4 regions of the Alcanivorax sediminis genome follow, and region 1 is predicted to be linked to each of the others. Evidence: predicted binding sites of a transcription regulator. Region 1 holds the regulator's gene; each other region holds the start of a gene.
What was found. The regulator sigma-54, encoded in region 1, starts transcription at its own class of promoters, with help from an activator protein. The targets are predictions, from matches to a motif close to TGGCACNNNNNTTGCTNT.
Positions count from the first base shown of each region.

Region 2: a site for sigma-54 is predicted at 1,199-1,216, ahead of glnK (P-II family nitrogen regulator). Genes of this name have one in related genera too.
Region 3: a site for sigma-54 is predicted at 1,097-1,114, ahead of nirB (nitrite reductase large subunit NirB). Genes of this name have one in related genera too.
Region 4: a site for sigma-54 is predicted at 1,203-1,220, ahead of GFN93_RS11080 (ammonium transporter). Genes of this name have one in related genera too.

Region 1 covers NZ_WIRE01000004.1:71,428-73,615, reverse strand. The annotation lists gene lptB (LPS export ABC transporter ATP-binding protein) at 1-21, shown strand, start outside; gene GFN93_RS16900 (RNA polymerase factor sigma-54) at 281-1,741, shown strand; gene hpf (ribosome hibernation-promoting factor, HPF/YfiA family) at 1,784-2,083, shown strand; gene ptsN (PTS IIA-like nitrogen regulatory protein PtsN) at 2,099-2,188, shown strand, end outside.
Region 2 covers NZ_WIRE01000001.1:302,335-304,522, reverse strand. The annotation lists gene GFN93_RS01240 (YifB family Mg chelatase-like AAA ATPase) at 1-234, opposite strand, end outside; gene GFN93_RS01235 (accessory factor UbiK family protein) at 723-968, opposite strand; gene glnK (P-II family nitrogen regulator) at 1,318-1,656, shown strand; gene GFN93_RS01225 (ammonium transporter) at 1,730-2,188, shown strand, end outside.
Region 3 covers NZ_WIRE01000001.1:2,927,056-2,929,243, forward strand. The annotation lists gene nirB (nitrite reductase large subunit NirB) at 1-1,059, opposite strand, end outside; gene GFN93_RS13375 (NarK family nitrate/nitrite MFS transporter) at 1,670-2,188, shown strand, end outside.
Region 4 covers NZ_WIRE01000001.1:2,437,974-2,440,161, forward strand. The annotation lists gene GFN93_RS11080 (ammonium transporter) at 1-1,162, opposite strand, end outside; gene GFN93_RS11085 (EVE domain-containing protein) at 1,317-1,799, opposite strand; gene GFN93_RS11090 (DUF7793 family protein) at 1,796-2,179, opposite strand.

The DNA of each region.
Region 1 (2,188 bases):
GGGGCGGACTTCAGACTTTAGAAAGAATTAATAGTTAATAATGAATAACGTCGCGGGACAGGCTCCCCGTTTTGAACCGAAGGAGGCCGCGCCCAAGAGATGGGCGCGGCCTCCACGCTTGAAGCAGCCGAGCTATCTGACCGCGCAGCTATTAATTATTCATTATTAACTATTAACTCACCCCTCCCTACCACACAAGCATCACTGGCACAATTATTGCTAGTAAGACTTTGAAGCTGCTATTCTCAGGTTTTGGGGATCAATCACCAACCTGAGCAGTATGAAGCCCACACTACAATTACAAATCGGCCAGCAGCTGACCATGACGCCTCAGCTGCAGCAGGCCATCCGCCTCCTCCAGCTCTCCACTCTGGATCTACGCCAGGAGATTCAGCAGGCCGTGGAAAGCAATCCGCTGCTTGAGCTGGCTGACGATTTTGGTGACGATGCCCTCCCCGAAGCTGACGAAGAGCGTCAGGATGACGAACTCAATCCCGAGCGCGACGACGCCCTCGAAGAATTCGTGGACAGCGACCCAGGCATAGAAACCGAATGGGACGACGTCTATTCGGGCCAGAGCAGCAGCTCCGCCACCCTTCCTGACGACGCCGATGAATGGCAGCAGCGCCATTCCGTTTCCGGAAGCCTCCAAGACCACTTGCTGTGGCAGCTGAATCTGACCCCCATGAGCGATGTGGATCGCATCATCGCCATGGCCATCATCGAATCGGTAGACGACCGTGGTTACATGACCACGTCCATTGACGATATTGTCGAGATGGTCAACCAGCAAGAAGGCCTGCTTACTGAGGGTGACGAGCTGGAAGCTGATGAAGTGCTGGCAGTGCAGCACCGGCTGCAGCAGTTTGATCCTCTCGGCGTTGCCAGTATCGATCTGGCTGATTGCCTTGCCGTCCAGCTACGCCAACTGCCAGGGGACACCCCCTATCTGTCCCTGGCCATGGAATTACTGAAACACCTTGAGCTGCTGGAAAAGCATGACTATGCCGCCCTGAGAAGGGTGCTCCAGACCAGTGAGCAGGAGCTACTGGATGCCCTTTCGCTAATCCGTACACTCGATCCTGCACCCGGTGAGCAAATTGGCGAGAGCTCCGTAGACTATGCAGTACCAGACGTGATTGTGCGCCAGCACAATGGACGCTGGCAGGTCAGCCTCAATGATGACATCCTGCCCAAGGTGAACCTGCAGCAACAGTATGCCAGCCTTGCCAGGCAGACCTCCGGGGAAGATGGACAATACCTGAAAAACTGCGTGCAAGAAGCCAAGTGGTTCATCAAGAGTCTGCAAAGCCGCCACGACACCCTGCTCAAGGTGGCCACCCGCATTGTTGAAGTGCAGCAGGACTTCTTTGATTATGGCGAAGAAGCCATGAAACCCCTGGTACTCGCCGACATCGCCGAGGCCGTCGAGATGCACGAATCAACCATCAGTCGGGTTACCAACCAGAAATACATGATGACACCCCGCGGCGTCTTTGAGCTGAAATATTTCTTTTCCAGCCACGTGGGAACAGACGGCGGAGGCGAGTGTTCCTCCACCGCTATTCGTGCCATTATTAAGAAGCTGGTCGCCGCCGAGAATCCCCGCAAGCCGCTCAGTGATAACAAACTGGCCAGCTTGCTCAACGATCAGGGAATCAACGTAGCGCGCCGGACCGTTGCCAAGTATCGTGAGGCAATGAGAATACCGTCATCCAGTGCTCGCAAGCGTTTGGTGTAGGGCACGAATGACGGGCCCAACAAGCAGGTAAAGGAGCCAGCCATGCAAATTAATATCAGCGGTCATCACCTGGAAGTTACCGACGCTCTTCGCACTTATGTCGGCGACAAGTTCTCCCGTCTGGAAAGGCACTTCGACCAGATCACCAGCATCCAGGTAATTCTTTCTCCGGAACCGAAGACTCACAAGGCAGAATCCACCATCCATATTTCCGGGGCAGACCTGTTCGCCACCGCTGAAGCCGACGACATGTATGCGGCCATCGACAAACTGACCGACAAACTTGATCGTCAGATCCTCAAGCACAAGGAAAAGACCGTCAGCCACAAGCACGGTCACTAAACCGAAACGACAATTATGCGAGTTCGCGAAATACTCACCGAAGCACGTACCCATAGCGGAGTACAGGCCAGCAGCAAGAAACAGTTGCTGGATCAGGTTGCACAG
Region 2 (2,188 bases), on a different contig from region 1:
ACCGTCCTTGGGCAGATCTGCCGGAGCAAGGCTCACGGTAATGCGTCGCTGGGGAAACTCGAAGCCGCTGTTGACCAGCGCCGAGCGCACCCGGTCGCGACTTTCCCGCACGGCGGTGTCCCCCATGCCGACGATGGTGAACGCGGGCAGCCCGGGAGCCAGATGTGTTTCCACGCGCACTTCCCGGGCATCAATGCCCAGCGGTGCCCGGCTATATAGCAATGCGTGTGTCACGGCCCCTCGCCTGTTGTGAAGACTGCAGGGGAGTGTAAGGGGGATGCGGGGATGGGCGTGTGCGAGGTTGACGGGGGTGGGTGTAGGAGATTGGCTTTGTGAGCTACAAGCTACAAGCTACAAGCTACAAGCTACAAGCTACAAGCTACAAGCTACAAGCTACAAGCTACAAGCTACAAGCTACAAGCTACAAGCTACAAGCTACAAGCTACAAGCTACGCTTGATTGGAATAAGAAAGGCCGAAAAGTTCCCGAGCTCCTGCATTTCTACGAAGCCGATGTAGGTGCTCCGTTTATTCGCTGCGCTCAACCCTCCTGGGCCTCATTTACAGGCATTCCTTCTGTGGTGCGAACCGAGCGACAGCGAGGAGCTAAGATTCGATTGGCGGCGTCCTTTGTTAGAAAGAGAACAATCTCCCTTCGGTCGCCTCGCTGCGCTCGGATCGCCATGCGAGCATGGCTCCTACGGGTAGGGGTAGGCGCTGCTTTCAGGCGCCACCCTTCTCCAGCTCGGCCACCTGCTTCTCCAGCGCCTCCAGCTTTTCGCGGGTGCGCAGCAGCACCTGTTGCTGAATATCGAATTCTTCCCGGGTAATGAGATCCATGCGGCTGACGGTTTCGGCCAACACGCTGCGGACATTGCGTTCCACTTCGCTGCGCAGGCCCCCGAGGCCATTGGGCAGGCGACGGCTGATGTCGGCCATCAGGCGGTCAATAAAAGGCTGGTCAGGCATGGTGGCTCCGCAGTGTTCAGAATATGAGTGAAGGCGCGTACGGCGTCCTTGTAATCCGCGATGAATGGTAGCACGGTGGATGACTTTGGGGCACGGTGCCAGGAAGGGATCTGCTGTTCTGCACCAATCTGGAACTTGCCCTAAATCGGTGCGCTATAATGGCGCGCCGCCACTGGTGCCTGTCGCTGGTGGCACATGTAACTCCCTGAAATTGCATGATTTTCAAAAACTGGCATGGGTCGTGCACTTATTGGGTCAGAGCGTTCGAGCAAGCTGTGGATCGGGAACCATAACGGGGCTCGAAGTGAAACGGACGTCACCGGACGCGGTGAAAGCTGAGGAGAATGAAATGAAACTGGTTACTGCCGTAATTAAGCCGTTCAAACTGGATGACGTGCGTGAAGCACTCTCCGAGATCGGCGTGCAAGGCATCACCGTTACCGAGGTGAAAGGCTTTGGACGCCAGAAAGGTCACACCGAGCTGTACCGGGGTGCCGAGTATGTGGTGGATTTCCTGCCCAAAGTGAAAATCGAGGTTGCCATCGCTGAGTCCTCTCTGGATCAGGTGATTGAAGCCATCGCGAAAGCCGCTAACACCGGCAAAATTGGTGACGGCAAAATCTTCGTTACCTCCCTTGAGCAGGCCATTCGTATCCGCACCGGTGAGACCGGCGAGGACGCGATTTAAGTTTTACCGTGTTTTGAAATCGACCCATGCCAGGGCTTGAAAAAACACGCTTCCATTTCCGGAGGGTTGCATTGTGGAAAATCAAATTTTTGAACTGCAGTACGCCATGGACACCTTTTACTTTCTGGTGTGTGGCGCATTGGTAATGTGGATGGCAGCTGGCTTTGCCATGCTGGAAGCGGGCCTTGTCCGTGCCAAAAACACGACTGAAATTCTCACCAAGAACGTCGCGCTGTTTGCGATCAGCTGCATCATGTACCTGGTGTGCGGTTACGCCATCATGTACGGCGGCGGTATCTTCCTGAGTGGCATCGGCGACTTCGATCTGGCTGGCGTGCTGAGCGCTTCTGCCGAGAACGGCTTCGACGGTGATTCCGTATACTCTGGCGCTTCTGACTTCTTCTTCCAGGTTGTGTTCGTGGCCACTGCCATGTCCATCGTATCTGGTGCGGTAGCAGAGCGTATGAAGCTGTGGGCATTCCTGATCTTCGCTGTTGTCATGACTGGCGTGATCTACCCGCTGGAAGGTTCC
Region 3 (2,188 bases), on a different contig from region 1:
TGCGGTCTGATCCATGAATACGGTACTGCGACAGCCCGGAGTGCTGCCATGGGCATCGCCGATGGAGGCCACGTCGACACCCATCAGTTTGAGCTTGGTGCTCATGTCAGCACCCTGGAAGGACTTGTCAGCCTTGCCCATCAGGTGTTCGGCAGCGATTTCCGCCATCTGGTAACCCGGCGCCACCAGACCAAAGATGCGGCCATTCCACAGCGCCACTTCACCTATGGCATAGACATCGGCATCGGAGGTGAGGCAGTGGTCGTTGACCACGATACCGCCCCGCTCGCCCAGCTCCAGTTCGCAGGCGCGACCCAGTGCATCCTGGGGACGAATACCGGCAGAGAACACAATCAGGTCGGTTTCCAGATGCTTGTCTTCACCAAACACCATACGGTGCTTGCAGCTTTCGCCATCGACAATTTCCTGGGTGCCGGTGCTGGTATGGACCTTCACGCCCAGCTCCTGGATCTTGTCCTTGAGCAGCGCGCCACCAAAATCATCGACCTGTACGGCCATCAAACGCGGAGCAAATTCCACCACATGGGTTTCCAGACCAAGATCGTGCAGCGCCTTGGCCGCTTCCAGCCCGAGCAGACCGCCGCCCACGACGGTACCCACCTTGCCACCCTTGCTGGCGGCAATCATGGCGTCCAGATCGTCGATGGTGCGGTACACAAAGCAGTTTTCGCGATCGTTACCCGGGATCGGCGGCACGAAAGGATAAGAACCGGTGGCCAGTACCAGCTTGTCGTAAGAGAGGGTTTCACCGGTGTTGGTCGTGACGGTTTTCGCCGCACGATCAATGCTGTCTGCGCGGGTCTTGAGCTTCAGGGCAATGTTGTGCTCTTCAAAGAAGCCCTGCGGTACCAGCGACAGGTCATCGGCAGTCTTGCCGGAAAAATAACTGGTCAACCCGACACGGTCGTAAGCCGGCAGCGGCTCTTCACACAGTACGGTAATGTCGAATTGCTCACGGCCACCCTGGGCAACCAGCGCTTCCAGATAACGCTGACCTACCATCCCGTGTCCGATCAAAAGAAGTTGTTGCTTGGCCATAAGGCTCACCCTCGCGGTGCGTAACTGACACCGACATACAGCAAGGGCTGTGCCAACTTGTTAACCCACTGTTTTTGATAAGCTTTTATTGATTATTTGGCGAAGAAGCGCATTTCAATGCATTTTTTTAATGCGTTAATGCACGACGACGATGCACCTTTTCGTGCACCTCCATGAGTCATAATTGCGCGCCAACGATGCGCACTGCTCACATTTCAGCCTTTCTGCAGCTGCATTCTCCCGTTGCTGAAAAATGCCCCATTCGAGCACCCAGCCTTTCCTGTATAAGGAAGGCGCAACAATATCAGCACCAAACACCACCCAGCCTTTATCTGCATACAGGCTCTACCCCCTGTCCGGCACATGGAGAGCACAACCTCGACGCAGCCCCAAAGCACTCATTTGCAGCAAACTCCGGAAATCCCGTTTTTGCACACATGGAGCGCATCATTTTCGCCCCATGATGCAGCCAAAAGCCTCACTATCCTGCACAAACTTTCTCACTTTTAGCCCAAAACAGAAACAAACCCTTTAAATTCAATACCTTAAATGTTGGCACGACGATTGCTTTAACCGCTGCATCGACCAACCGCCCGTGGATGGAGCCATCATGAGCGCCGACAAGCTGAACCTTCTTAATTTTTCTGCACCGCGCATCCGCCTGCTACACCTGAGCTGGATCGCCTTCTTCATTACCTTTGTTGTGTGGTTTTCCCATGCGCCGCTCATGGGGCATCTGCGTGAGGCCTTTGATCTGACCACTGAGCAGGTCAAGGCCTTGCTGATCCTTAACGTCGCCCTGACGATTCCTTCCCGCGTCATCATCGGTTCGCTGGTAGATCGCTACGGTCCCCGCAAGGTATTCGGTTCTCTCCTGATCATCTCCGCCTTCCCTTGCTGGGCATTTGCCATGTCCACGACATTTGAACAGCTGGCCATTACCCGTTTGCTGCTGGGTTTTGTCGGAGCGGGCTTTGTTGTCGGCATTCGCCTGATTGGTGAGTGGTTCCCGGCAAACGAAGTGGGTCTGGCTGAAGGTGTGTACGGTGGCTGGGGCAACTTCGGCTCTGCCGCCGCAGCGATTACCCTCCCGACTGTCGCCATGATGTTTGGTGGCGATGATGGTTGG
Region 4 (2,188 bases), on a different contig from region 1:
CAAAGAGGGTTGCTACGACCAAGTACATAATCAGGGCGGCGAAGAATGCCCAGCAGAAAGCCACGACAATTCCCAGCAGCTGTACTGTGATACGTTCCGGGTTGAACAGGTCGCCATCGTAAAAGAGTCCGGCAGCCAGCGTTCCCCAGGCACCGGCAAACGCATGAACAGGCACCGCGCCAACCACATCATCCAGGCGAAGCGATAGCAGCAAACGAGCACCTCCTGCAGCAAGGGCGCCTGCAATGAGCCCGGTCAGTACTGCAAAGGCAGGAGACATAACTGCGCAGCCAGCCGTAACCGCTACCAGTCCGGCCAGGCTGCCGTTCACGGTTTCGGTCAAGAGGACCGGGCGGCGGGTCGATAGACGGAGCAACGTGCTGCCGACCGCGCCAGCCGCGGCAGCCAGTTGAGTGTTCAAGTTGACCTTGGCGATATCTACACTGGCGGCAAGGGTGGAGCCACCATTGAAGCCGAACCAGCCAAACCACAGAATGAACCCGCCCAGAGCTACGTAGGACAGGTTGTGGCCTGGAATGGCGCGGGGTTTGCCTTGCTTGTCGAAGCGTCCAAGACGTGGGCCTACGACCATAATACCGGCAAGAGCACACCAGCCGCCGATGCTGTGAACCACCGTTGAGCCCGCGAAATCAATAAAGCCCAGCTGGGCCAGCCAGCCATTGCTGTTCCACGCCCAGCTGCCATAAAGGGGGTAGATGACCCCGGTAATCAGTATCGCGCCACACAGGTAGCCTGCATAACGCGTCCGTTCTGCCATGGCACCGGAAGCAATGGTTGCTGCCGTCGCAGCAAACATGATCTGGAACATGATCATGGCCCAGGTGCTATGGTCAGCCTGGCTTAGCGCAAATTGGTCTTCCCCAAACCAGCCGGAGGGGTTGGTGCCAAACATCAAACCAAACCCCACTGCCCAAAACACCAGCGTACCTACGCAAAGGTCCATGTAATTTTTCATGACCACATTCAGGGCATTTTTGGCGCGGCTCAGCCCGCTCTCCAGCAAGGCGAAACCCGCTTGCATGAAGAACACCAGGGCGGCGGCGATAGCAATCCACACGGTGTCGGTTGCGGTGAGGGGATCTGCGTGGGCAAAACCAGGCAGCGCGAGCAACACAAGGGTATGTCTGTAGTGCAGTTTCATGGACTGAACCCAGTTCGTTTTTGGATGGACGAATTGGGTTACTGCAACGGTTGTGCCAAGGACAAAATGCCGGGTTTTGACAGATGAACTAGTTCTTTATTCCTGCCATATGCTTTTTATTGGTGCGCTATTCATTTTTGGTGCATGCGATGCACTATGCAGAAACACCCATAGATTGGCACAGGGCCTCGATCAGCAGGTACTCCTGGTCGGTTACCTTCTGGATGGAGAGTCGCGGCCGAATCACCAGTTCCATGTCGTCAAAATCCGGATTTTGCTTGATTTGCTTCAGGCTGATGGGGCTTGGGTATTGGCGAGCGAACTGCAGCTCAACCTGGAACCAGCGCGGGGCTTCCCGGGTGCTGCGGTCGTCGTAGGCGGGGTGCTCAGGCAGAAACTGGGTGGGGTCTGGGTGGGCGCTACGAGTAACCCGGGCTTCACCGACAATGGCCGGGGTGGCGCAGCTGGAATGATAGATAAGCACTGTGTCGCCTACCAATATTTCGTCACGGAGCCGGTTTCGGGCCTGGTAGTTACGAACCCCATCCCAGGCGGCAGTCTGATTTGGCGCGTTCATCAGATCGGCAATACCGAAAACGTCAGGCTCGGTCTTGAATAACCAGATGGATTGGCTCAAGCGTGCTCCCGGGAGTGTTTGCTGCTCAGAATCTCTCGAGCCTGCTGTACGCTGTTGCAGATGTAAACCGGGAAATCAGGTTTGTTCATCTTGAGCATCATGTTGGCGTAGGTATGGTTAAGGGTGTTTTCCAGCACCAGCGCCTTGGCATTGGTCATGGCAGCGAAATCCTGGCCACAGGCAAAGCGTGAAGCGCCGAAGTCCAGCCCCTCAATCCGGCCCACATAAATAGCAAGCTGTTTGCGGTGTCCTTGCTGCCAGAAAAGTGCCTGCCGCTGACGATAGATCGACAGCTCCTGAGGCATATCCATCATGGTGCCATCCTTGATGTCGACCATGGTGAAAATGTCGTCCTGATAAACCCTGATTGCACCGCTCATTACGCTCTC